2 regions of the Cupriavidus sp. Agwp_2 genome follow, and region 2 is predicted to be linked to the other one. Evidence: riboswitches for the same ligand, from Rfam matches in the RefSeq annotation. Region 2 holds a riboswitch; the other holds the start of a gene.

Region 1 (11,764 bases), on a different replicon from region 2:
GATTCCACCGACACCGGTGGTTCTGCTTACCTGGTGCATGTCTCGCACGCGGCGCAGGCCATTGCAGCCGGCAAATGCAATGTGGCGCTGATCACGCTGGCCGGCCGGCCGCGCTCGGAAGGCTCGACCGGCACGCAGGCGCGCAACTGGGGCGCCAACCTGCCGGACGCGCCGTTCGAGGCGCCGTTCAATCCCGTCACCGTCAACTTGTACGCGATGGTCGCGATGCGCCATATGTACGAGTACGGCACCACGCCCGAGCAACTGGCATGGGTCAAGGTGGCGGCGTCGCACCACGCGCAGTACAACCCGCATGCGATGCTGCGCGATGTCGTGACGGTGGAGGACGTGCTGAACTCGCCGATGATCGCCGACCCGCTGCACAAGCTCGACTGCTGCGTGGTGTCGGACGGCGGCGGCGCGCTGATCGTGGCGCGGCCCGAGATCGCGGCGACGCTCAAGCGTCCGAAGGTGAAGATCGTCGGCGCCGGCGAATACGTCAAGGGCCAGCTGGGCGGCGAGGTCGACCTGAGCTGGTCGGGTGCGAAGTTCTCCGGCGCGGCCGCATTCGCGGAAGCCGGCGTGACCCCGGCCGACATCAAGTACGCCTCGATCTACGACAGCTTCACCATCACCGTGCTGATGCAGCTGGAAGACCTGGGCTTCTGCAAGAAGGGCGAGGGCGGCAAGTTCGTGGCCGACGGCAACCTGATCTCGGGCGTCGGCAAGCTGCCGTTCAATACCGATGGCGGCGGCCTGTGCAACAACCACCCGGCCAACCGCGGCGGCATCACCAAGGTGATCGAGGCGGTGCGCCAGTTGCGCGGCGAAGCGCATCCGGCGGTGCAGGTGAAGAACTGCGACCTGGCGCTGGCGCAAGGCACCGGCGGCTACCTGGGCTCGCGCCACGGCAGCGCCACCCTGATCCTCGAGCGCGAATAATGAACGATCGCCGGAGCAACTGACATGACGACCCCACACACTCCCATGGCCTACAAGGCCCCGGACGAACAGCCCGACAACGTCGAGTTCTGGCAGGCCGCGCGCGAAGGCCGCCTGCTGGTCAAGCACTGCCAGTCGTGCGGCAAGACGCACTGGTATCCGCGCACGCTGTGCCCGTTCTGCATGGGCGATACGGTCTGGAAGACCGCCAGCGGCCGTGGCACCATCTACTCGTACAGCGTCACGCGCAAGGCTGGCCCGCAGCCGTTCTGCATTGCCTATGTGAAGCTCGACGAGGGCGTGACCATGATGACCCATATCGTCGATTGCGATCTCGATGAGGTCCGCATCGGGCAGAAGGTGAAGGTCAAGTTCGCGCCCAGCGTGGACGGCGCGCCAGTGCCGGTGTTTGCGCCGGCCTGAGTAGTTCACGGCGGGCGGTGGCGCTTCACTCCGTGAAGGCTTACGCCCTCTCCCCCACCCCTCTCCCGCAGGCGAGGGGAGCGTATGCGGAGGGTAGTAGCAAGCTCGAACGCCTTCGCCCGCGATGGTTTTCTCCCTCTCCCGGCCCCTCTCCCGCTCGCGGGAGAGGGGCTGGGGGAGAGGGCCGGCGCTGGCAATAGCGACGCGCTTAACACGCGATCTCAAGCCTTGGCAATTGCCAGCGAACCCACGCCCGGCATCTTCGGCTCAAGCAGCGCCTGCGCCACCACCCCGGCCACCATATCCGCCGTCACCGCTGACAACGTCCAGCCAAGGTGCCCGTGCCCGGTGTTGTAGAAGATGCAGCGCGCCCGCCCGCGGCCCACGCGCGGCAGCATGTCGGGCAGCATCGGCCGCAGCCCCGCCCATGGCACCACGCTGCGCGTGCTGACGCCCGGGAAGCACTGCTGCACCCATTCCACCAGCGGCCGGATGCGGTCGGCGCGGATGTCGCGGTTGAAGCCGTTGAACTCAGCGGTGCCGGCCACGCGGAAGCGGTCGTCGCCGAGGCGGCTGGTGACCAGCTTGGTCTCGTCGTCGAGCAGGCTGACGGTTGGCGCCGCGGCGCGGCTGGCGGCGTCGTCCAGGTTGACGGTGATGGAATAGCCCTTGACCGGATAGATGTTGACGCGGTCGCCCAGCCCGGCGGCCAGCGCGCGGCTCACGGTACCGGCGCAGATCACCGCGCCATCGAAGGTCGAGGTGGTGCTTTCCGCGCCTTCCTGAACCGTGACGCGGGCGCTGCGGCCATCGGTGGTGACATTGCGCACGTCCTCGCCGTAGCGGCAGCGCACGCCCATGCGTTCGATGGCGGCGGCCAGGCCGCTGGTGAACTTGTGGATATCGCCGGTCGAATCGCTTTCGGTGAAATAACCGCCGTAGTACGTGCCGGCCAGCGTCGGCTCGATCGCGCGCATTTCCGCCGGCGTCACCGCCCGGCGCTCCAGCCCGCCCTGTGCCAGCAGCGCCGAGACGCGGCCCGCATGCTCGAAACCGGCCTTGTCGCGGTAGATATGCAGGATGCCTTCGCGCTTGTGGTCAAAGTCGATGCCTTCCTGCGCCGCCCACGCGAACAGGTGCTCGCGCGCCGCGATGGCCAGGCGCGCGGTCTCGATGGTGTTGCGTCGGTAGTGCGGGATCGAGGCAATGAACCCGGCGAACCAGCTCAGCTTGTGCCAGTTCGGGCGCGGGTTCACCAGCAGCGGCGCATCGCTGCGCAGCATCCACTTCAGGCCCTTGATGATGGTGGACCAGTGCGTCCAGACCTCGGCGTTGGAGGCGGACAGCTGTCCGCCGTTGGCGAACGAGGTTTCCATCGCGGCGTAGCGGTGCCGCTCGAACAGGGTGACGGAGAATCCGCGCCGGGCGAGCGCGTAGGCCGTGGTGACACCGGTGATGCCACCGCCGATGACGGCGATTGTCTTCATGATCTGGCAGTCCAGAAACGTCGGGATTGGAGCCCGTACGCGACATGCGTAGCGGACGCCCCCTCTGTTCCTGACCTGAGAGATTCACGACAGTCACCGGGGTGCCGGTAGTACCGGTGGCGAGGGCCGCTTGCTCCTTCGGTATGCCGGCTGACGATGGCGGCATTCTTCAGAGTGCTGTGACGCGTGATACCGGTCCTTTTGCCTGAGAGTTTCCGGGGCGGTTGCTCCTTCGGCGCTGTCCGCGGCGGCTGCCGCCGGATCAGTCTCTCCCAGCATCACGTTGGCGCGAACGCCAATCCGGGCAAATCTAGAGACAAAGGCCGCATGTGGGTATGCGGGTAAACGCGTATAGAACTTGATGCCCCCGCATGGGCGGTCGAGTCACTTCCGTTCTGGCGCGGCGCTATGTCGCACTGCGGCAATCCATCCCGCCACCTAGAATGTCAGCACTCGCTACGCGGAGGAAGTGCGCCGTACCACGAGCCGGATACGGCGCACCGGTCGGGCGAGCCAGAAGAACAGAAAAGGTATTTCAGTGACAAGAAATCGGATTGCGCTGGCCGCTTCGGCCGCGCTGATGGGCCCCGGCATCGCCGGCGCGCAGGCGGATGGACCCGTCAGCGCGCCGCAACCGTTGCAGGAAGTCGTGGTCTCGGCCAGGACCGAGCGCGGCGAAACGCCCGCCACGCCGCCCAATACGCCATCGCCCGCCTACGGCATCAGCGCCGCGCGCATGGCGGACTTCAACGTCGTCAACACCGAAGACGCGCTCAAGTACGCGCCCAACCTCGCCGTGCGCAAGCGCTTCATCGGCGATATGAATTCGATCATCTCGGTGCGCAGCACCAGCTCGCGCCAGTCGGCGCGCGGGCTGGTCTATGCCGACGGCCTGCTGCTGTCCAACCTGCTGGGCTCCGATTTCACCTTCCCGCCGCGCTGGTCGCTGGTCAATGCCGCCGAGATCGAGCGCGTAGACGTGCTGTATGGCCCGTATTCGGCGCTGTACCCCGGCAACTCGCTGGGCGCGACCGTGCTGATCAGCACGCGCACGCCGGAGAAGTTCGAAGGCGATGCCAGCGTGCAGCTGTTCACGCAGCGCTTCAACCTGTATGGCACGCACGACAATTTCAACGGCGTGCACGCCAACGCCTACGTAGGCGACCGCGTCGGACCGTTTTCGTGGCTGGTCAGCGTCGATCGGCAGGACAGCAAGAGCCAGCCGCTGAGCTTCTATACCGCGGCGCGTTCGAACGTGCGCGCCAGCTCGGCCGACAAGCCGGTCACCGGCGCCTATTTCGACCAGGACCAGACCGGCGCCGATCGCACCGTGATGGGCGTCAACAGCGAGGGCGTCACGCATACCGTGCAGGACCAGCTCAAGGTCAAGCTCGGCTACGACATCACCAATACGTTGCAGGCGCAGTTTACTGCCGCCTACTGGCAGCAGGACCGCTCCAGCACCACCGCCAGCTACCTGCGCGATGCCAACGGCAACGTGGTGTCGAGCGGCCCGGTCAATATCGGCGGCTTCCGCTACGTGATCCCCGCCAACGCGTTTGCGCCGAGCAACGGCGAAGACGCGCGCTGGCTGTATGGCCTGTCGCTGCGCACGCGCAACGAGACCGGGTGGAACTTCTCCGGCGTGGCGTCATTGTTCGACGTCAGCAAGGACATCAGCCGCACCGCCAGTACTGCGGGCAATGGCCCGGGCACGGTGACCTATGGCGACGGCACCGGCTGGCGCACGCTCGACCTGAAGGCCGACTACCGCCCGCAGCAGCTCAAGGGCGGCCACTGGGTCACCTTCGGCTACCACTACGACAACTACCGGCTCAGCAACACCACCTACAACACCTCGGACTGGCAGGCGGGCACCATCTCCGCCTTCAACAACGCCTTTGCCGGCAAGACCGAGACGCAGGCGCTGTATGCGCAGGACGCGTGGTACTTCGCCGAGGACTGGAAGCTGATCCCGGGCGTGCGCTGGGAACACTGGCGCGCCTATGACGGCAGCCGCAGCCAGCCGGGCGTGAATGTCGCATACCCGGTGCGCAGCGAGTCCAACTGGTCGCCCAAGCTGGCGCTGGAAAAAGCCATCGGCCAGGACTGGCTGGGCCGGCTGTCGCTCGGCCAGGCCTACCGCTACCCGACCGTCGCCGAGCTGTTCCAGGGCCGTATCACCGGCACCTCGCTGATCAACAACGATCCCAACCTGAAGCCGGAACGCTCGTTCTCGAAGGACCTGACCTTCGAGCGCACGGTCGACCGTTCGTACTTCCGCGTGTCGGTGTACGAGGACGACATCCGCGATGCGCTGGTCAGCCAGACCAACACCACGGTGTTCCCCACGGTCACCAGCTTCCAGAACGTGGATCGCGTGCGCACGCGCGGCATCGAACTGGCCTACGACGGGCGCGACGTGCTGTTCAGTGGCTTCGACCTGTCGGCCAGCGGCGCGTACAACCACTCCAAGACGCTGGAGAACGCCAACAACCCGGCATCGGTGGGCAAGTATTTCTATCGCATCCCGCAGTGGCGCGCGAACCTGGTCGGCACTTACCGCTTCACGCCGGCATGGGCGGGCACGCTGGCAATGACCTATTCGGGGCGGCAGTACAATACGCTCGACAACAGCGACGTCAATCCCGACACCTTCGGCGGCACCAGCAGTTTCCTGACCTTCGACGTCAAGGTGACGTACAAGCCCGTCAAGAACGTGCGTCTCGGGCTTGGCATCGACAACCTGACCGACCAGCGTTACTTCGTCTACCACCCCTACCCGGGCCGGACGTTCTACGCCGAGGCCAAGCTTTCCTTCTGAGTGCCGTGACCAGCCCGACCCCGACCCTGCCCATGCAGCGCCTGCACCGCAGCTTCCGATTCCTTGCCGCCGGCGTGATCGCCTGCATGGCGTTCGCCGCGATGGCGCAGTCTCATGGCGGCCACGCCGGCCACGGTGCGCAAAGCCCGGCGCCGAAGGCAATGAGCGAACTTGGCACCGGCGCCGCCTTCGATCGCGATGGCCGCCTGTGGATCGCCTACAAGGACGGCCAGCACGTGGCGGTGCGCGCGTCGACCGACCGGGGCCGCAGCTTCGGGCCGGCGCAGCACGTCAACAGCGTGCCCGAGCCGGTTGCGGCCGACCATGACAGCCGGCCCAAGGTAGCAGCGGGGCGCGACGGCGAGATCTATATCACCTGGACCCAGCCGCTGCCCAAGCCGTGGACCGGCTTTATCCGCTTCGCGCGCTCGACCGACGGCGGCAAGACCTTTGCCGCGCCACTGACGGTGCATGCCAACCGCGACCAGATCGCGCACCGCTTCGACGCGGTCGCGGTGGACCCGGCCGGCCGCGTCTTCGTCAGCTGGATCGACAAGCGCGACGTGGTCGCCGCCGAGGCGCGCAAGCAGCCCTATGCGGGCGCCGCGATCTACTACGCGGTCTCGGCCGACCAGGGCAAGAGCTTCCAGGGCGACTACAAGATCGCCGACCAGTCTTGCGAATGCTGCCGCATCGCGCTGGCGCCGACGCCGGACGGCAAGATGCTGGCGCTGTGGCGCCATGTGTTCCCGCCCAACGCGCGCGACCACGCGGTGGCGCTGCTGGGCGCCGACGGCACGCCCACGCCGATGCAGCGCGCTACCTTCGATGACTGGCGCATCGACGCCTGCCCGCACCAGGGCCCGGGCGCCGCGGTGACGCCGGACGGCACGCTGCATATGGTGTGGTTCAACGTGAAGGCAGGCAAGCCGACGGTATCGGTCGGCCGCTTCAAGGACGGCAAGCTGCAGGCGCAGCGTCCGCTGGATGACCCGCGCGCGCAGCATGCCGATATCGTCGCGCTCGACGACCAGCAGATCGTGGTGGCATGGAAATCGTTCGACGGCCGGCAGACGCGGTTGTCGGCGATGCTGTCGCAGGACGGCGGCAAGACCTGGCAGACGCGGCAAGTCGCCGGCACCGCACGCGATTCGGACCAGCCGCACCTGCTTCAGCACGGCGGCCGCGCCTACGTGCTTTGGCGCACCGAGGCCGAAGGCTTCCAGGTCTTTCCGCTGGCGCAGGAGGGCGCATGACGTTCCATCGCAAACTCGTCGCCGCGCTGGCGGGCATGGCGCTCGCGCTCGGCGTCGCCGGCATGTCGCAGGCCGCTGAGCGCGTATCGGTCTTTGAATCCGCCAGCGCGGCGCAGCTCGGCGCCAGCCAGCAGGGCAAGCCCTTCGTGCTGGTGGTGTGGTCGCTCGACTGCGTCTACTGCAAGCGCAATTTCGAAGCCATCGGCAAGCTGCAGGCCAGGCATCGCGGCCTGCGCGTGGTCACGCTGGCCATGGACCGGCCCGACGCGCTGCCGCAGGTGCAGCAACTGCTCAAGCGCGTCAACCTGACGCACAACGCGTGGATGTTCGGCAACGAGCCGCAGGAGCGGCTGCGCTACGCGGTCGATCCCGACTGGATGGGCGAGATGCCGCGCACTTATTTCTATCGCGCCGACGGCCAGCGGCAGGGTGTGTCCGGCGTGATCAGTGACGCCGACTGGGACAAGCACCTGCGCTGGGCCGGCATCGGCGGCTAAGCCGGCCGCCGACCCGTTCCAGAACGCCTTACGACAGATCCGCGGGCAGCTTTCCGCCGTTGGCGGCCAGCTCCTGCATCAGGCGCTTGTGCAGCCAGATGTTCATCCCGGCGGAGTCGTTCGTGTCGCCGCTGTAGTGCAGCTCGCGCGCCAGTTCCTTGCGGTGCTCCAGGCTGCTGTCGATGCCCAGCGCTTTCATCGCATCGACGATGGACGTGCGCCAGTTCAGCGTCTGCCCGCTCTCCTTGACCAGGTTGTCCATGATCGATTCGACGTCCACGCCGGACAGTGGCGCGGGTTTGGCAGCGGTCTGGCCAGCGCTGGCCGCGGGTGCGGCTCCGCCTGCGGGAGACGGGCTTGCCGGCGAGGGTGCCGCGCCCGCGGAGGTTGGCGTACCGGTGGCGGTGCCAGAGGTCGTGGCAGCAGGCTTGGCCCTGCCCAGCAGCTTGTTGAGGATGTCCTTGAAAATGCTCATGGTGGCCTCCTGTCGGTTTGGATAACGGTACGTGGGAGAACAGCGCCATGCAGGAAACGCACCAGCTACGCAGGCCTTGATTCCGGCACGCCACGCTCTGCCGGGTTGTAAATGCTGCATGCAGCGACAGTCATGGCGGCACGTTCCCACGCTCCCCGAACTCACTGAATTTCGCGGCCATGAACTCCACGAACAGCCGGATCCGCGACGACAGCTGGTGCCGCTGGTGATAGACCGCGTAGATGTCGGCCTCCGGCGTGGCGTACTGCGGCAGCACCTGAACCAGCCGGCCGCTGCGCAAGAAGCGTTCGATATCCCATTCCGCCCGCATCAGGATGCCGTGGCCTTCCAGCGCCCAGTTAACGGCGATTTCGCCATCGTTGGTGGTCAGGTTGCCGCGCACGCGCACGGTTTCGGTACGCGCCTTGGCGCCCTTGCCGGCGGTCAGGCGCCATACGCCGTAGGCGTCGCTGCCTTGCCGTATGCCGATGCAGTTGTGCCGGCGCAGGTCGGCTGGCGTGTTGGGGATGCCATGGTCGCGCAGGTACTTGGGCGACGCGCATAGCAAGCGCCGGTTGGGTGCCAGCTTGCGCGCCACGATGCGTGCATCGGGCGGCTGGCCGAAGCGGATGCAGACGTCGAAGGCGTCTTCATTCAGCGGCGGCGGGTCGGCCGACAGCTGCAGTTGCACGTCGACTTCCGGATAGGCCGCGACGTACTCGGAAATCACCGGCGCCACATGCATGCGGCCGAACCCCAGCGTGGCATTGACGCGCAGCAGGCCGCTGGGCCTGCCCTTGGAGCGCGTCAGCAGCTGGTCCAGGTCTTCGATCTCGCTCAGGATGCGCCGCGCGTGCTCCAAATAGACCTCGCCCTCGGGTGTCAGGCTCATGCGCCGGGTGGTGCGCGTCACCAGCGGCATGCCGATGCGCGCCTCCATCTGCGCCAGCCGCTTGCTGACCGCCGCGGTTGTGATGCCAAGGTCGCGCGCGGCAGCGCTCAGGCTGCCGGCCGTGGCCACCGACGTGAAAAAGCCCAGTTCTGACGGCTGGACGCCTGCGGACGATGCCATGGCACCTTTAATTTCAAGTTAAGAATGGTTTAACTCTACAAGCGATCCAAAACCTTGTCCACGGCCCAGAATCCGTTCCACGCAATCGCGCAACCCGATCGATACCCACGGATTCTGACCAGGAGACAAGACATGAAGACCTACCGCATCGCGACCATCCCCGGAGACGGCATTGGCAAGGAAGTGGTACCCGCAGGCCGCCAGGTGATGGAAGCGCTGGCCGCCGCCGGCACCGATTTCCGCTTCGAGTTCGAAGACTTTGACTGGGGCGGCGACTACTACCGCCAGCACGGCGTGATGATGCCCGCCGACGGCCTGGACGCGCTGCGCGACAAGGATGCGATCCTGTTCGGCTCGGCCGGCGACCCGCATATCCCCGACCACATCACGCTGTGGGGCCTGCGCCTGAAGATCTGCCAGGGCTTCGACCAGTACGCCAACGTGCGCCCTACCCGCATCCTGCCGGGCATCGACGCGCCGCTCAAGCGCTGCGCGCCGGAAGACCTGAACTGGGTGATTGTGCGCGAGAACTCGGAAGGCGAATACTCGGGCGTGGGCGGCCGCGTGCACCAGGGCCATCCGATCGAGGCTGCCACCGATGTGAGCATGATGACCCGCGTTGGTGTCGAACGCATCCTGCGCTTTGCCTTCAAGCTGGCGCAATCGCGTCCGCGCAAGCAGCTGACGGTGATCACCAAGTCCAACGCACAGCGCCATGCCATGGTGATGTGGGACGAGGTCGCGGTGCAGGTGGCCAAGGATTTCCCGGACGTTACCTGGGACAAGGAACTGGTCGATGCCGCCACCGCGCGCATGGTCAACCGCCCGAAGTCGCTCGACACCATCGTCGCCACCAACCTGCACGCCGACATCCTCAGCGACCTGGCCGCGGCGCTGGCCGGCAGCCTGGGCATCGCCCCGACCGGCAACATCGATCCGGAACGCCGCTATCCGTCGATGTTCGAGCCGATCCATGGTTCGGCCTTCGACATCATGGGCAAGGGCCTGGCCAACCCGGTCGGCACGTTCTGGTCGGTGGTCATGCTGCTGGAGCACCTGGGCGAGCACGCCGCGGCGCAACGCGTGATGCAGGCGGTCGAGGCTGTTACCGCCAATCCCGCGCTGCATACCGGCGATCTGGGTGGCAAGGCCACCACCGCGCAGGTGACGCAAGCGGTGTGCGAACTGCTGTCCGGCAAGCAAGCCAAGGCAGCCTGAGCGGTCGCACCGCAGCACGAAGCGCCCGGCCTGAGCCGGGCCAGATCCAGCGGGCTTCCTCGCCCGCACCAACTCCCGGGCCTGACAAGCAGCCACCCAGAGCTGCCCCGGGAGTGCTTTGCCTGACAAAACAGCGAATCACCGAATCAGCAGGAGACAGCCATGATTCAGAAGCTCCTAGGCAAGCTCTACGTCCAGGTATTGCTAGGCGTCAGCGCCGGCATTGCGCTGGGCGTGTGGGCGCCCGACATCGGCAGCGACCTCAAGCCGCTTGGCGACGTGTTCATCAAGCTCATCAAGATGGTGTTCGCGCCGATCATCTTCGCGACCGTTGTGCTCGGCATCGCGCGCATGGAGAACATGAAGGAGCTCGGGCGCGTCGGCGTGCGGGCCCTGATCTATTTTGAAGTGCTGTCGACCTTCGCGCTGGCGCTGGGGCTGCTGGTCGTCAACCTGGTCCAGCCGGGGCAGGGGATGAACGTCGATCCCGCGCATCTCGACACCAAGGCCATCGCCAGCTACACGCATGCTGCAGAGAAGCCGCACACGTTCATCGATTTCCTGATGAACCTGGTGCCCACCAGCATCATCGATGCGCTCGCCAAGAACGACATCCTGCAGATCCTGGTGTTCGCCACGCTGTTCGGCATCGCGCTGTCGCATATCGGCGCGCGCGCCAAGCCGGTGGTGGACTTCCTGGATTCCTTTACGCACGGCATCTTCACGGTGGTCGGCATGATCATGCGCCTGGCGCCGATTGCCGCCTTCGGCGCGATGGCCTTTACCGTGGGCAAGTACGGGCTGGGCTCGGTGGTGTCGCTGGGCAAGCTGATGGGCACCATGTACATCACATGCTTCCTGTTCGTGGTGATCGTGCTGGGCGGGGTAGCCAGGGTCTCGGGCTTCAGCCTGTGGAAGTTCCTGAAATACATCCGCGACGAGCTGTTCACGGTGCTCGGCACGAGCTCGTCGGAATCGGTGGTGCCGCAGCTGATGCGCAAGCTGGAAAACGCCGGCGTATCCAAGCCCGTGGTTGGCCTGGTGGTGCCGTCCGGCCTGACCTTCAACCCCGATGGCCAGTGCATCTACTACACCATGGCCGCGATCTTCGTGGCGCAGGCGACCAACACGCCGCTGACCATGACCGACCAGCTGGTGGTGCTGGGCGTGCTGCTGCTGACCTCCAAGGGCTCGGCGGGCGTGACCGGTTCGGGCTTTATCACGCTGGCGGCGACGCTGGCCTCGATGGGCAAGATCCCGGTGGCCGGCATGGTGCTGCTGCTTGGCGTGGACCGCTTCATGTCGGAAGCGCGCGCCATCACCAATACCATCGGCAACGCGGTCGGCACGCTTGCCATCGCCCGCTGGGTCGGCGCGGTCGACCGGCAGCAGCTGGCGGATGCGCTGGACGGCAAGCTCGATGACGACGCCGAGGCGCAAGTTGCCACGGCAGCAGCCACGGACGGCGCGCCCGCTGCGTCGAGCCTGGCCCGCGTTGGCGACGCGCACGCTTCGCTGATGCACTGAGGGGCGCACCGTGACCATGCCATCGATCGATCCCAACCAACTG
Region 2 (11,764 bases):
CACCGACCGGGTCGCAGGTCAGGCCGAGGTTGTGCTCCATGCCGATCTCGGCTGCGTTCTCCACTTGCGCCGGGCTGCCGCCCTGTACCGCGGCGAGCGCGCCGGCCGCCATCGAGCAGGCCACGCCGACCTCGCCCTGGCAGCCGACTTCGGCGCCGGAGATCGATGCGTTGAGCTTGTACAGCAGACCGATCGCGCCCGCGGTCAGCAGGAAGTCGACCACGCCCTGCTTGTTCGCGCCCGGCACGAAGCGGTCGTAGTAATGCAGCACGGCGGGAATGATGCCGGCCGCGCCATTGGTCGGCGCGGTCACCACGCGCCCGCCGGCCGCGTTCTCTTCATTGACGGCAATGGCGTACAGGTTGACCCAGTCCATGACCGACAGCGGATCCGACAACGTGCGTTCGGCGCGCTCGGTCAGGCTGCGGAACAGCTCGGGCGCACGCCGCTTGACTTTAAAGGGCCCCGGCAGTTCGCCATCGGTGCGGCAGCCGCGCGCGACGCAGGCCTGCATCACGTCCCAGATATGCAGCAGGCCGTCGAAGACCTCTTGCTCGCTGCGCCAGGTCAGTTCGTTTTCCAGCATCAGGCGCGCGATGCTCTTGCCGCTGGCCTGTGCCATCTCCAGCATGTCCTTGCCGCTGCGGAACGGATGCGGCAATTGCTGCGCGGCGGCAAGCACCTGCGTATTGGGTGCGCCCGCGGTGACCACGAAGCCGCCGCCCACCGACAGGTAGCGCGCTTCGCGCAGGCTGGCGCCGCCGCTGTCGAAGGCATGGAACTTCATGCCGTTGGGATGCTCGGCCAGTGCCTCGCGCCGGTAGAAGGCGATGTGTTCCTTTTCCACGAACGGCACGATATGGCGGCCCAGCAGCGAAAGCTCGCGGCTCTTGCGCAACGCCGCGAGGCGTGTGTCGATGGAATCGGGATCGATGGTGTCGGGCGACTCGCCCATCAGGCCGAGCATCACGCCCTTGTCGGTGCCATGGCCCTTGCCAGTGGCGCCGAGCGAGCCATACAGCTCGACCCGTACGCTGGCCACCTGAGGCAGCAGGCCATCGCGCTCCAGCCCCTGCGCGAACATCAGGGCCGCGCGCATCGGGCCCACGGTATGCGAGCTCGACGGGCCGATGCCCACCTTGAACAGATCGAAGACGCTGACTGCCACGGAATGTCTCCAGCAATGGGGGTGGCCCTGCAGAGGCTCTTGTTAGGCGGTCGAAGTGGCGAAGGCGGGCGCCGCGCAGGCGGGCCCGCTGCCTTGAGCATAGTGCGTGGGCCACCGCGTCGGCGGCGGCCCTTCGGCGTGGCTTAGTCGACCACGTAGTCGCTGACCGGCACGCAGCTGCAGAACAGGTTGCGGTCGCCGTACACGTTGTCGGCACGGCCGACCGGCGGCCAGTACTTCTGCGTGCGCAGCGATGCCACCGGATAAGCGGCTTCCTCGCGCGTGTACTTGTGGGTCCACTCGTCGGCGGTCACCACCGCGGCGGTGTGCGGCGCGTGCTTGAGCGGGTTGTCCTCGCGGTCGAAAGTACCGTCGGCGACGCGGCCGATTTCCTGGCGGATCGCGATCATCGCATCGATAAAGCGGTCCAGCTCGTGCAGCGCCTCGCTCTCGGTCGGCTCGATCATCAGCGTGCCCGGCACCGGGAAGCTCATGGTCGGGGCGTGGAAGCCGTAGTCCATCAGGCGCTTGGCCACGTCTTCGTTGCTGATGCCGGTTTCCTTCTGCAGGGGGCGCACGTCCAGGATGCACTCGTGCGCGACCAGGTCGTGCTGGCCGGTGTACAGCACCGGGTAGTACGGCGCCAGGCGCTTGGCCACGTAGTTGGCCGCCAGGATCGCGTTCTCGGTGGCAGCGGTCAGGCCGGCCGAACCCATCATCGCGACATACATCCACGAGATCGGCAGGATGCTGGCCGAGCCGAATGGTGCCGCCGACACGCCGCCGATGCCGCGGTCGTCACGGCGATAACCGACGCTGTCCTGGTTGGGCAGGAAGTCCGCCAGGTGCGCGCCGACCGCAACGGGGCCCACGCCGGGGCCGCCGCCGCCGTGCGGGATGCAGAAGGTCTTGTGCAGGTTCAGGTGCGACACGTCGCCACCGAACTGGCCCGGGGCGGCGGTGCCGACCATCGCGTTCATGTTGGCGCCGTCGACATAGACCTGGCCGCCGTGCTGGTGCACGATCTCGCAGATCTGCTGCACGCCCTGCTCGAACACGCCGTGCGTGGACGGGTAGGTGATCATGATCGCAGCCAGGTTCTTGCTGTGCTGCCCGGCCTTTTTCGCCAGGTCTTCCAGGTCGACGTTGCCGTTCTCGTCGCAGGCCACCACGACGACCTTCATGCCGGCCATCTGCGCCGACGCCGGGTTGGTGCCGTGTGCCGACGATGGGATCAGGCAGATGTCGCGATGGCTTTCGCCACGGCTGGCGTGATACGCATGGATGATCAGCAGGCCCGCGTACTCGCCCTGCGAGCCGGCGTTGGGCTGCAGGCTGACCGCGGCGTAGCCGGTGGCAGCGCACAGCATGGCTTCGAGCTGGTCGATCATCTCGCGGTAGCCCACGGTCTGGTCCAGCGGCGCGAACGGGTGGATCTGGCTGAACTCGGGCCACGTCACCGGGATCATCTCGCTGGTGGCGTTCAGCTTCATCGTGCACGAGCCCAGCGGGATCATGGTGCGGTCCAGCGCCAGGTCCTTGTCGGCCAGCATGCGCAGGTAGCGCAGCATCTCGTGCTCGGCGTGGTGGGTGTTGAACACCGGGTGCGCCAGGTATTCACTGGTGCGCGCCAGCTCGGCCGGGAAAGCGTCATTGGTGGCGGCTTCGAGCTTGTCGAAGTCGAGGCCCGCCGGCAGCGGCTTGCCTTGCGTGAAGATCTCCCACAGCGCTACCACGTCGGCGCGGGTGGCGGTCTCGTCCAGCGAGATGCCGACGCGTGTGGCGCCGGCATGGCGCAGGTTGATGCCGCGTGCGGTGGCGGCGGCGTGGATGGCTTCGGTGTTGAAGCCGGTTTCCAGCGTCAGCGTGTCGAAGAAGGTGGCGTTGGTGCGGGCGAAGCCGAGCTGCTCCAGGCCGGCGGCCAGCGTGGCGGCCAGGCGATGCACGCGCTGCGCGATGCGCTTCAGGCCTTGCGGGCCGTGGTACACGGCATACATCGACGCCATCACCGCCAGCAGCACCTGTGCGGTACAGATGTTGGAGGTGGCCTTTTCGCGGCGGATATGCTGCTCGCGCGTCTGCAGCGCCAGGCGATACGCCTTGTTGCCTTGCGCATCGACGGTCACGCCTACCAGGCGGCCCGGCATCGAGCGCTTGAACGCATCCTTCACCGCCATGTAGCCGGCATGCGGGCCGCCAAAGCCCAGCGGCACGCCGAAGCGCTGCGAGTTGCCCACGGCGACATCGGCACCCCATTCGCCCGGCGCCGCGATCAGCGTCAGCGCCAGCAGGTCGGCGGCAGCCACCACCAGGCCGCCGGCGGCGTGCACGGCGTCGGCGATGGCGCGATAGTCAGCAATGTCGCCATTCACGCCCGGGTACTGCAGCAGCACGCCGAAGGCGCCCGCGGCAGCGGCGTCGGCGGCGGGGCCGACCTTCACTTCAATGCCCAGCGGCAGCGCGCGCGTGCGTACCACTTCCAGCGTCTGCGGCAGTACGTCGTCGGCGACAAAGAAGGTGTTGGAGTCGTGCTTGTTCACGCGCTGCAGCAGCGTCATCGCTTCCGCGGCGGCGGTGCCTTCGTCCAGCATCGACGCGTTGGCGATATCCAGGCCCGTCAGGTCGGTGACCATCTGCTGGAAGTTCAGCATGGCTTCCAGGCGGCCCTGCGAGATTTCCGGCTGGTAGGGCGTGTAGGCGGTATACCAGGCGGGGTTCTCGAAGATATTGCGCAGCACGACCGCGGGCGTGACGGTGTTGTAGTAGCCCTGCCCGATAAAGCTCTTCAGCACGCGGTTCTTGCGCGCCAGGCCGCGCAGCCTGGCCAGCGCGGCTTCTTCGTTCAGCGGCTCGGTGAACTCGCCCATCGGCATGCCGTCGCGGCGGCGGATGGCGGCGGGGATCACGGCGTCGATCAGCGCGGCGCGGCTGTCGTAGCCGAGCACCTTCAGCATGTGCTGCTGTTCGGCGGTATCGGGGCCGATATGGCGGGCGGCGAAGGCGTCGCGCGCCTCCAGTTCGGCCAGCGTGGGCCGGTTACCTTGGGCGGCGTTCATGGGAAGCGGGGCGTTCATTGGCAAGAACCTCGTGGGGAGCGCTGCGGCAGGTGGTCAGCCGTGCCGCGGCGCTGCAAATGCTGTGTGTCGATCAGGCGCCGACGCTGGCCTTGTACGCGTCGGCCGACATCAGGCCGTTGACGTCGTCGCTGTTGGCCGGCTTGAGCTTGAACAGCCAGGCGTCGAAGGCGTTGGCGTTGACGCTTTCCGGCGCAGCCGTGGCGGCCTCGTTCACGGCGATCACTTCGCCGGCCACCGGGGCATAGATGTCGGAAGCGGCCTTCACCGATTCGACCACTGCCAGCGCGTCGCCGGCACCGACCGACTTGCCCACTTCGGGCAGTTCCAGGAAGACGATGTCGCCCAATGCGTCCTGTGCGTGGTCGGTGATGCCGATGGTGAGCGTGCCGTCGGCTTCGACGCGCACCCACTCATGCGATTCGGTGTATTTGAGGTCGGCGGGGAAATTCATGAAGGTTCTCCGGATTCAGATCTGTTTCTTGTTGGGTGATGCCTGCCCGGCAACGCTGCCGGCAGGCGAGGGCGACCGTTGGGTGAGCGGGTGTTTCCCTTAGCTCACGAGTGCCTTGCCATTACGCACAAACGGCAGTTTAACCACAGTCGCGTTGAGTTTGCGGTCGCGGATCTCCACCTGCACCGTGTCGCCGACATTCACGCCTTGCGGCAGGCGTGCGAACGCGATCGATTGCGACAGTGAGGGGCTGAAGGTGCCGCTAGTGATTTCGCCGTCACCGGCGGGGGTGATGACCTTCTGGTGGGCGCGCAGCACGCCGCCTTTATCACGCAGGATGAGGCCAAGGAACTGCTGGCGAGAACCGGCGGCGGCCAGCGCCCCCTTGCCGGTGAAGTCGCGTTCGCTCTGCAGGTCCACAGTCCAGGCCAGGCCGGCGTCCAGCGGCGAGGTGCTGATGTCCATGTCCTGGCCGTACAGGTTCATGCCGGCTTCCAGGCGTAGCGTGTCGCGCGCGCCCAGGCCGGCCGGGCGCACGCCCGCGGCATTCAGCTTTTCCCACAGGCCGGCGACGCTTGCGGCCGGCACCACCAGCTCGAAACCGTCTTCGCCGGTGTAGCCGGTGCGCGCGACCATGACCTCGCCCAGGGCGGGATCCTGGACCACGACAGCGTTGAAGGGCTTGAGCGCATCGGAAGGTTGGGTCGACGGGAACGTGCTCCACACCTTGGCGCGGGCGTCAGGGCCCTGGACTGCGACGATCGCCAGCGGCTGCACGCCCGCGGGCGCGACGTCTTCACGACGCGGGGTGATGGTCACGCCGCTGCCGGTGGCGTCATTGCGCGCGCGGATCCAGTCGATATCGCCGACCGCGGTGCCGGCGTTGACCACCAGGCGGAAACGGTCCTCGGCAAAGAAATAGACGATCAGGTCATCGATGACACCGCCTTTCTCGTCCAGCATGCACGAGTACAGCGCCTTGCCGGGCGTCTGCAGCTTGTCGACGTTGTTGGCCAGCAGGCCGCGCAGGAAGGTGCGGGTATTGGGGCCGTTGAGATCGACCACGCACATATGCGACACGTCGAACATGCCGGCGTCGGTGCGCACGGCGTTGTGCTCTTCGATCTGGGAGCCGTAGTTGACCGGCATGTCCCAGCCGCCGAAGTCGACCATGCGGGCGCCGAGGGCGCGGTGGATGGCGTTGAGGGGCGTGGCCTGGAGCGTCATGGAATCCTCGGGGGCAATGTCGGGTTGCGAAAACAAAAAAGGGTCATCCGCCGCAACGATCGCCATGCCAATAGGCAAGCAATCCGCTGCGGCGGATGACCCCTCTGTCCTCGATACCTGAGAGATTACGAGGCGGATTCGTTGAACCCCATCCTCGCGCGCCCCTTCGGTGGGCACGCTCGCCACGAATGGCGGGTGCCGCTCTCCAGAGTGCGGCATGCATCGTGTGCATGTTGCATGCCGATCCGAACGGTCCGTGGTGCCTGAGAGTTTTCGGGTGATACCCCTTCGGCGGCGCAGTTCTGCGCGCTCTCCCGGTCGGATGCGCGCAATGTACGGGAGGCCCCGGCCTTTGTCAAACCAAGCCGGACGGCCGCCCGGCGGCTGTACCCGTTCCTGCGCCCCGCCGCCAGGGGCGTGAAGCCGGGTCTGGCGAGAGGCTTACTTTTTCTTGTCGTCGGTCACGACATTACCGATCACGCCGCCCACGGCCGCGCCGCCCAGCGTACCCAGTGCGCTGCCCTCGGTCAGGACGGCGCCGCCCACGGCGCCCGCACCCGCGCCGATGGCGGTGTTGCGTTGCTTCGGGGTCATGTCCGCGCAACCGGCGAATGCCGCGACCATCGCGCCGATCAGGGTCACTTTGGTCAATGTCTGCAGGGTTTTCATTGTTGGCTCCGAGTGATGGATATTGCATGTCCGAGACACGCCTGGACATAACAGTTAGAGCCTGGTGCACGTTCATTGGCTCCGGCCTTTACGAAGTGTTACGCCAGTGACACAACGAGGGCCGACGATGCGGCAGGCGCTGACTGACCGGCCAGGCCCAGCGTGTTAGCATCGAAAGCTTTGCCGCCGGGCACGTGTGCTGCCCATGGCGCGCGCCTCGTACGCCCCATTCATTCGCCCCATTCCGCTTCATTTCCCGAGCGCCTTTCACATGAGCCACGGCCTGAATTCCGCCCAATCCGAAGCCGTCCGCTACCTGGACGGCCCCTGCCTGGTGCTGGCCGGGGCGGGCTCCGGCAAGACCCGCGTCATCACGCAGAAGATCGCGCACCTGATCGAGGACAAAGGCTTCGAGCCGCGCCATATCGCCGCCGTCACCTTCACCAACAAGGCCGCCAAGGAGATGCAGGAGCGCATCGGCAAGCTGATGGAAGGCAAGACCACGCGCGAAGGCAAGCGCATCCCGCTCAAGCAGCTGACGGTCTGTACCTTCCACTCGCTGGGCGTGCAGATCCTGCGCATGGAGGCGGAACACGTCGGCCTGAAGCCACAGTTCTCGATCATGGATTCGGACGACTGCTTCGGCCTGATCCAGGAGCAGCTCGGCACCACCGACAAGAAGCTGATTCGCGGCGTGCAGAGCACGATCTCGCTGTGGAAAAACGGCATGATCGATCCGGAGGCCGCCATCGCGCAGGCCGCCAATGCCGACGAGCACCAGGCCGCGCTGGTCTACCGCAACTACGTCGCCACGCTGCATGCCTACCAGGCGGTCGACTTCGACGACCTGATCCGCCTGCCCGCGGAACTGTTCGCGCGCAATGAAGCGGTACAGCTCAAGTGGCAGAACCGGCTGCGCTACTTCCTGGTCGACGAATACCAGGACACCAACGCCTGCCAGTACCAGTTGCTCAAGCTGCTGGCGGGCGGCTCGCACCTGCGCGCGCCGGCCTTTACCGCGGTGGGCGACGACGACCAGGCCATCTACGGCTGGCGCGGCGCCACGCTGGATAACCTGCGCGGGCTGCAGACAGATTTCCCCAACCTCAAGGTCATCAAGCTGGAGCAGAACTATCGCTCCACGGTGCGCATCCTCGAGGCGGCAAACGCGGTCATCGCCAACAATCCCAAGCTGTTCGACAAGAAGCTGTGGAGCGAGCACGGCATGGGCGACCCCATTGCCATCCACCCGATGAACGACGAGGAGCACGAGGCCGAGTCGGTGGTGTTCCGCCTGTCCGCGCACAAGTTCGAGCGCCGCGCGCAGTTCCGCGACTACGCCATCCTGTACCGCGGCAACCATCAGGCGAGGTTGTTCGAGCAGATCCTGCGCCGCGAGCGCATCCCCTATGTGCTGTCGGGCGGCCAGAGCTTCTTCGACAAGGCCGAGATCAAGGACATCTGCGCCTACCTGCGCCTGATCGCCAACCCCGACGACGATCCCGCCTTCATCCGCGCGATCACCACGCCGCGCCGCGGCGTTGGCAACACCACGCTGGAAGTGCTGGGCACGTTCGCCGGGCAGGCCAAGGTCTCGCTGTTCGAAGCGGCGATGATGGGCGGCATCGAAGGCAAGCTGCAGCCGCGCCAGCTGGAGCCGCTGCGGGTGTTCTGCGAATCGATGGTGCGGCTGGCCGACCGCGCGGCCAAGGACCCGGCCACCGAAGTGCTAGACGACATGATGGCCGGCATCCACTACGAGGCCTACCTGTACGACAGCTTCGACGAACGGCAGGCACAGTCGCGCTGGACCAATACCCTCGAGTTCCTGGAGTGGCTCAAGCGCAAGGGCACCAAGCCCGAAGCGGCCGACGGCGAGGAAGCAACGGGCTTCGACAACGCCGACGGCTTCGGCAGCGAAGGCAAGAACCTGCTCGAACTGACACAGACCGTGGCGCTGATGAGCATGCTCGAAGGTCGCGAGGAAGATCCCGATGCGGTGCGGCTGTCGACGCTGCACGCCTCCAAGGGGCTGGAATATCCGCACGTGTTCCTGGTCGGCGTGGAAGAGGGCATCCTGCCCCACTGCCGCGAAGACGACGACATGACCGACGAGAAGATCGAGGAAGAGCGGCGGCTGATGTATGTTGGCATCACGCGCGCGCAGCGCAGCCTGCAGATCACCTGGTGCAAGAAGCGCAAGCGTGCGCGCGATACCTACTCCTGCCAGCCGTCGCGCTTTATCGGCGAGATGAAGCTGGAGGAGGCGCCGGCACCCAAGGACGAAACCCCGGCGATGAGTCCCAAGGACCGGCTCGGCGCGCTCAAGGCGCTGCTCGGCGGCCCCGGCAAGACGGCCGCGGACTGAGCCGGGCGATCGTACGCGTACAGTCCCGATACAAAACCCTACCAGGCCGACAAGACCGCGCGCGCCGCGGTCCCTAGCATGACGGTTGTGCCGCCTGCACTCTGTACGGTAGTGCGGCTGTGCGGCGGCAGGGCCTGCCCGGGTCTTGCCGCTCCAGACATCACGTCTGGTTTTTCCCTGTAATTGGCCCCCGCCGCGCAAGCGTGCGGGGGCAATTTTTTTGGCGCGGCGCTCAGTGCCCCGGCGCCTGCGGTGCGCCCGGCGGCGGCGCCATCATCGGTCCCGGCGGCAGGCCGAGCCAGCGCGCGGCATCGGGCGCGCCGCGCAGGCGCTGGCGCTGGCCGGAATCGAGGCTGTCGTCGAGCGCCAGCCAGCGTTCGCGCACTGCGCGGCGGTCCTGTTCGAGCGCGTGGTGCAGGCGGTCCATGGCTTCGGCGCGCGGCCGCAGCGGGCCGTCCGGCGCGGCGTCGGCGGTCTCGCGCAGGAAGCGGGCGCGCAGCTCCAGCGCATGCGCTTCCGCCTCCACCGCTGCGCTCCGCGCGGCCTGCCATAGCCGTGCCTGCGCCGGGTTCAGGCCAAGCGGCTCGGGCGTTGCCGGGACAGGGGCGGGCGGCGGCATGGCGCCATGCCGCCCCGGGCCGGCTTGCAGGGCGCTGGCCGGCGTGGCCACCAGGGCGGCGCCGCACAGCACCAGGACGGACAGGCTGGTGCGCAGCCGGGAGGTGAGGACGGGCAGGACGGGCATGGAATTCTCCTGTAGTGGTATCGATGCCGGTCCATGCTAGGGAAGGCCGCGCCACAATGCTTGAGCACTTGGTCTGCGCCGTATTGCAATGGCGTACATGGCAGGCCTGCCGGCAACGCTGCGTATCAGGCCTGATACAAAGCCGGCATAGTGCCGCCACCCTCCGCTGGTACAGTGGGGCACCGCACGCCCCCGGCATCGGCCACGACGTCGCCCCGATCGTCTGATCGTCCGATCGTCCGATCGTCCGGTCGCCCGTCAGATGCCGTTATCTTCGCTTATGGAATTCACCCCGCCGCTTCCCATCCGCCTGCTGATCGTCGACGACGATCCCCAGATCCGCGCCATGCTGGCCGAGTACCTGTCCACCTTCGGCATGCATGCGGACGGGGTCGAGGACGGCACCGCGATGCGCCAGGCGATGGCCGCCACGGCCTATGACCTCGTCATCCTCGACCTGTCGCTGCCCGGCGAGAATGGCCTGGCGCTGTGCCGCGAACTGCGCGCGCAGACCAACGTTGCCGTGATCATGCTGACCGCGCGCGCCGAGCTGGCAGACCGCGTGGTCGGGCTGGAGGTCGGCGCCGACGACTACGTCACCAAGCCGTTCGAGATGCGCGAGCTGGTGGCGCGCATCCACACCGTGCTGCGCCGCAGCCGCGCCCATGCCGGCCCGGGCGGCCCGGGCGCCAATGGCCGCCGCGCGGCGCCGCCTTCGGGCCATGAGTTGCGCTTCGGCGACTGGCGCCTGAACACCACGCTGCGCCAGCTGGTCGACCGGGACGAGGTGGTGGTGCCGCTGTCCAATGCGGAATTCCGCCTGCTGCTGGCCTTTGTCGAGCAGCCCAACCGCGTGCTTGACCGCGAGCTGCTGATCAACCAGGCGCGCGGGCGCGGGCTCGACGTGTTCGACCGCAGCATCGACCTGCTGGTCTCGCGGCTGCGCCAGAAACTGCGCGACGACCCGCGCGACCCCGCGTTGATCCGCACCGTGCGCGGCGAAGGCTACGTCTTCACCGCCACGCTGGAAGGATGAGCCCGATGCCCGGCAACGGGCGCCTGGCGCGCTACGACTCGATGTTCCTGCGGCTGTTCGTGGTGATGGCCACGATCATGCTGGCCGTCCACCTGCTCGGCATGACGGTCATCGAAAACCTGTTTCCGCGGCCCGGCATGGAACGCGCGCTGCGTGACGGTCCGAGGGGGCCGGATGGTCCGCCGCCGCCTGAAGCCTGGCACCGGGGGCCACCGCCCGAGGGCGCGCCAGGCCGACCCGCAGGGCAGGGCGCTCCGCAGCATCGCCCGCCGCCGCGCTGGCCGTGGCCGCCGCACCTCGGCATGGTGATCCAGGTGGCGGCAATGGTGGCGGCGGCATGGGTCGGCGCACGGCTGCTGGCGCGGCCGGTGCAGCAGCTGGCCAGCGGCGCGGGGCGGCTGGCGCAGGACGTACACGCGCCGCCGCTGGACGAGACCGGCGGCCCCGCCGAAGCCCGGGCGGCCGCACAGGCGCTGAACCTCATGCAGCAGCGCATCCGCACCCAACTCGCCCAGCAATCGCGCTTCCTCGCCGCGGTCTCGCACGACCTGCGCACGCCGCTGACGCGCATGAGCCTGCGTCTCGAACGCATCGACGCGGGCGAGGTGCGCTACCGCCTGCGCCAGGATCTCGCCGAAATGAACGGCCTGATCGACGCCACCCTCTATTACCTGCGTGACCGCGACGAAGCCAGCGGCCCGCGCCAGCGCGTGGACGTGCTGGCGCTGCTGCAGGCGGTGGTGGACGACGCCGCCGATACCGGCCACGAGGTCGCGCTCAGCGGCCAGGCGCAGCCACTGCTGGCGTGGCCGTCCGAGCTGCGGCGCGCGGTCGTCAACCTGGTCGAGAATGCGCGGCGCTATGGCGGCGCGGCCAGCATCGTGCTGACCGACAGCCCGGCACGGGTGCTGATCGATATCTGCGACGACGGCCCCGGCATCCCGGAAGACCAGCTGGCACGCGTGATGGAGCCGTTCTACCGGCTCGAATCGTCGCGCAGCCGCGCCACCGGCGGGGTCGGCA

Evidence for each region. Region 2 has a riboswitch for glycine ahead of gcvT (glycine cleavage system aminomethyltransferase GcvT). Riboswitches for the same ligand answer to the same signal wherever they lie in the genome.
Region 1: it holds a riboswitch for glycine, as region 2 does, so the genes downstream of both, LPA45_RS24800 (D-amino acid dehydrogenase) here and gcvT (glycine cleavage system aminomethyltransferase GcvT) in region 2, are expected to answer to the same signal.

What each region holds. Positions count from the first base shown of each region.
Region 1 is NZ_CP088084.1:1,555,747-1,567,510, reverse strand. Features, by position in the region: gene LPA45_RS24810 (thiolase domain-containing protein) at 1-942, shown strand, start outside; gene LPA45_RS24805 (Zn-ribbon domain-containing OB-fold protein) at 967-1,365, shown strand; gene LPA45_RS24800 (D-amino acid dehydrogenase) at 1,587-2,852, opposite strand; glycine riboswitch at 2,907-3,035, opposite strand; glycine riboswitch at 3,036-3,137, opposite strand; gene LPA45_RS24795 (TonB-dependent receptor) at 3,391-5,676, shown strand; gene LPA45_RS24790 (sialidase family protein) at 5,709-6,932, shown strand; gene LPA45_RS24785 (hypothetical protein) at 6,929-7,429, shown strand; gene LPA45_RS24780 (DUF3597 domain-containing protein) at 7,458-7,904, opposite strand; gene LPA45_RS24775 (LysR family transcriptional regulator) at 8,035-8,976, opposite strand; gene LPA45_RS24770 (tartrate dehydrogenase) at 9,109-10,194, shown strand; gene LPA45_RS24765 (dicarboxylate/amino acid:cation symporter) at 10,357-11,721, shown strand; gene LPA45_RS24760 (glycerate kinase) at 11,738-11,764, shown strand, end outside.
Region 2 is NZ_CP088083.1:3,644,725-3,656,488, reverse strand. Features, by position in the region: gene LPA45_RS17170 (L-serine ammonia-lyase) at 1-1,168, opposite strand, end outside; gene gcvP (aminomethyl-transferring glycine dehydrogenase) at 1,312-4,242, opposite strand; gene gcvH (glycine cleavage system protein GcvH) at 4,316-4,696, opposite strand; gene gcvT (glycine cleavage system aminomethyltransferase GcvT) at 4,796-5,923, opposite strand; glycine riboswitch at 6,018-6,142, opposite strand; glycine riboswitch at 6,164-6,250, opposite strand; gene LPA45_RS17150 (glycine zipper 2TM domain-containing protein) at 6,365-6,592, opposite strand; gene LPA45_RS17145 (UvrD-helicase domain-containing protein) at 6,864-8,960, shown strand; gene LPA45_RS17140 (hypothetical protein) at 9,193-9,705, opposite strand; gene LPA45_RS17135 (response regulator) at 9,986-10,741, shown strand; gene LPA45_RS17130 (sensor histidine kinase) at 10,747-11,764, shown strand, end outside.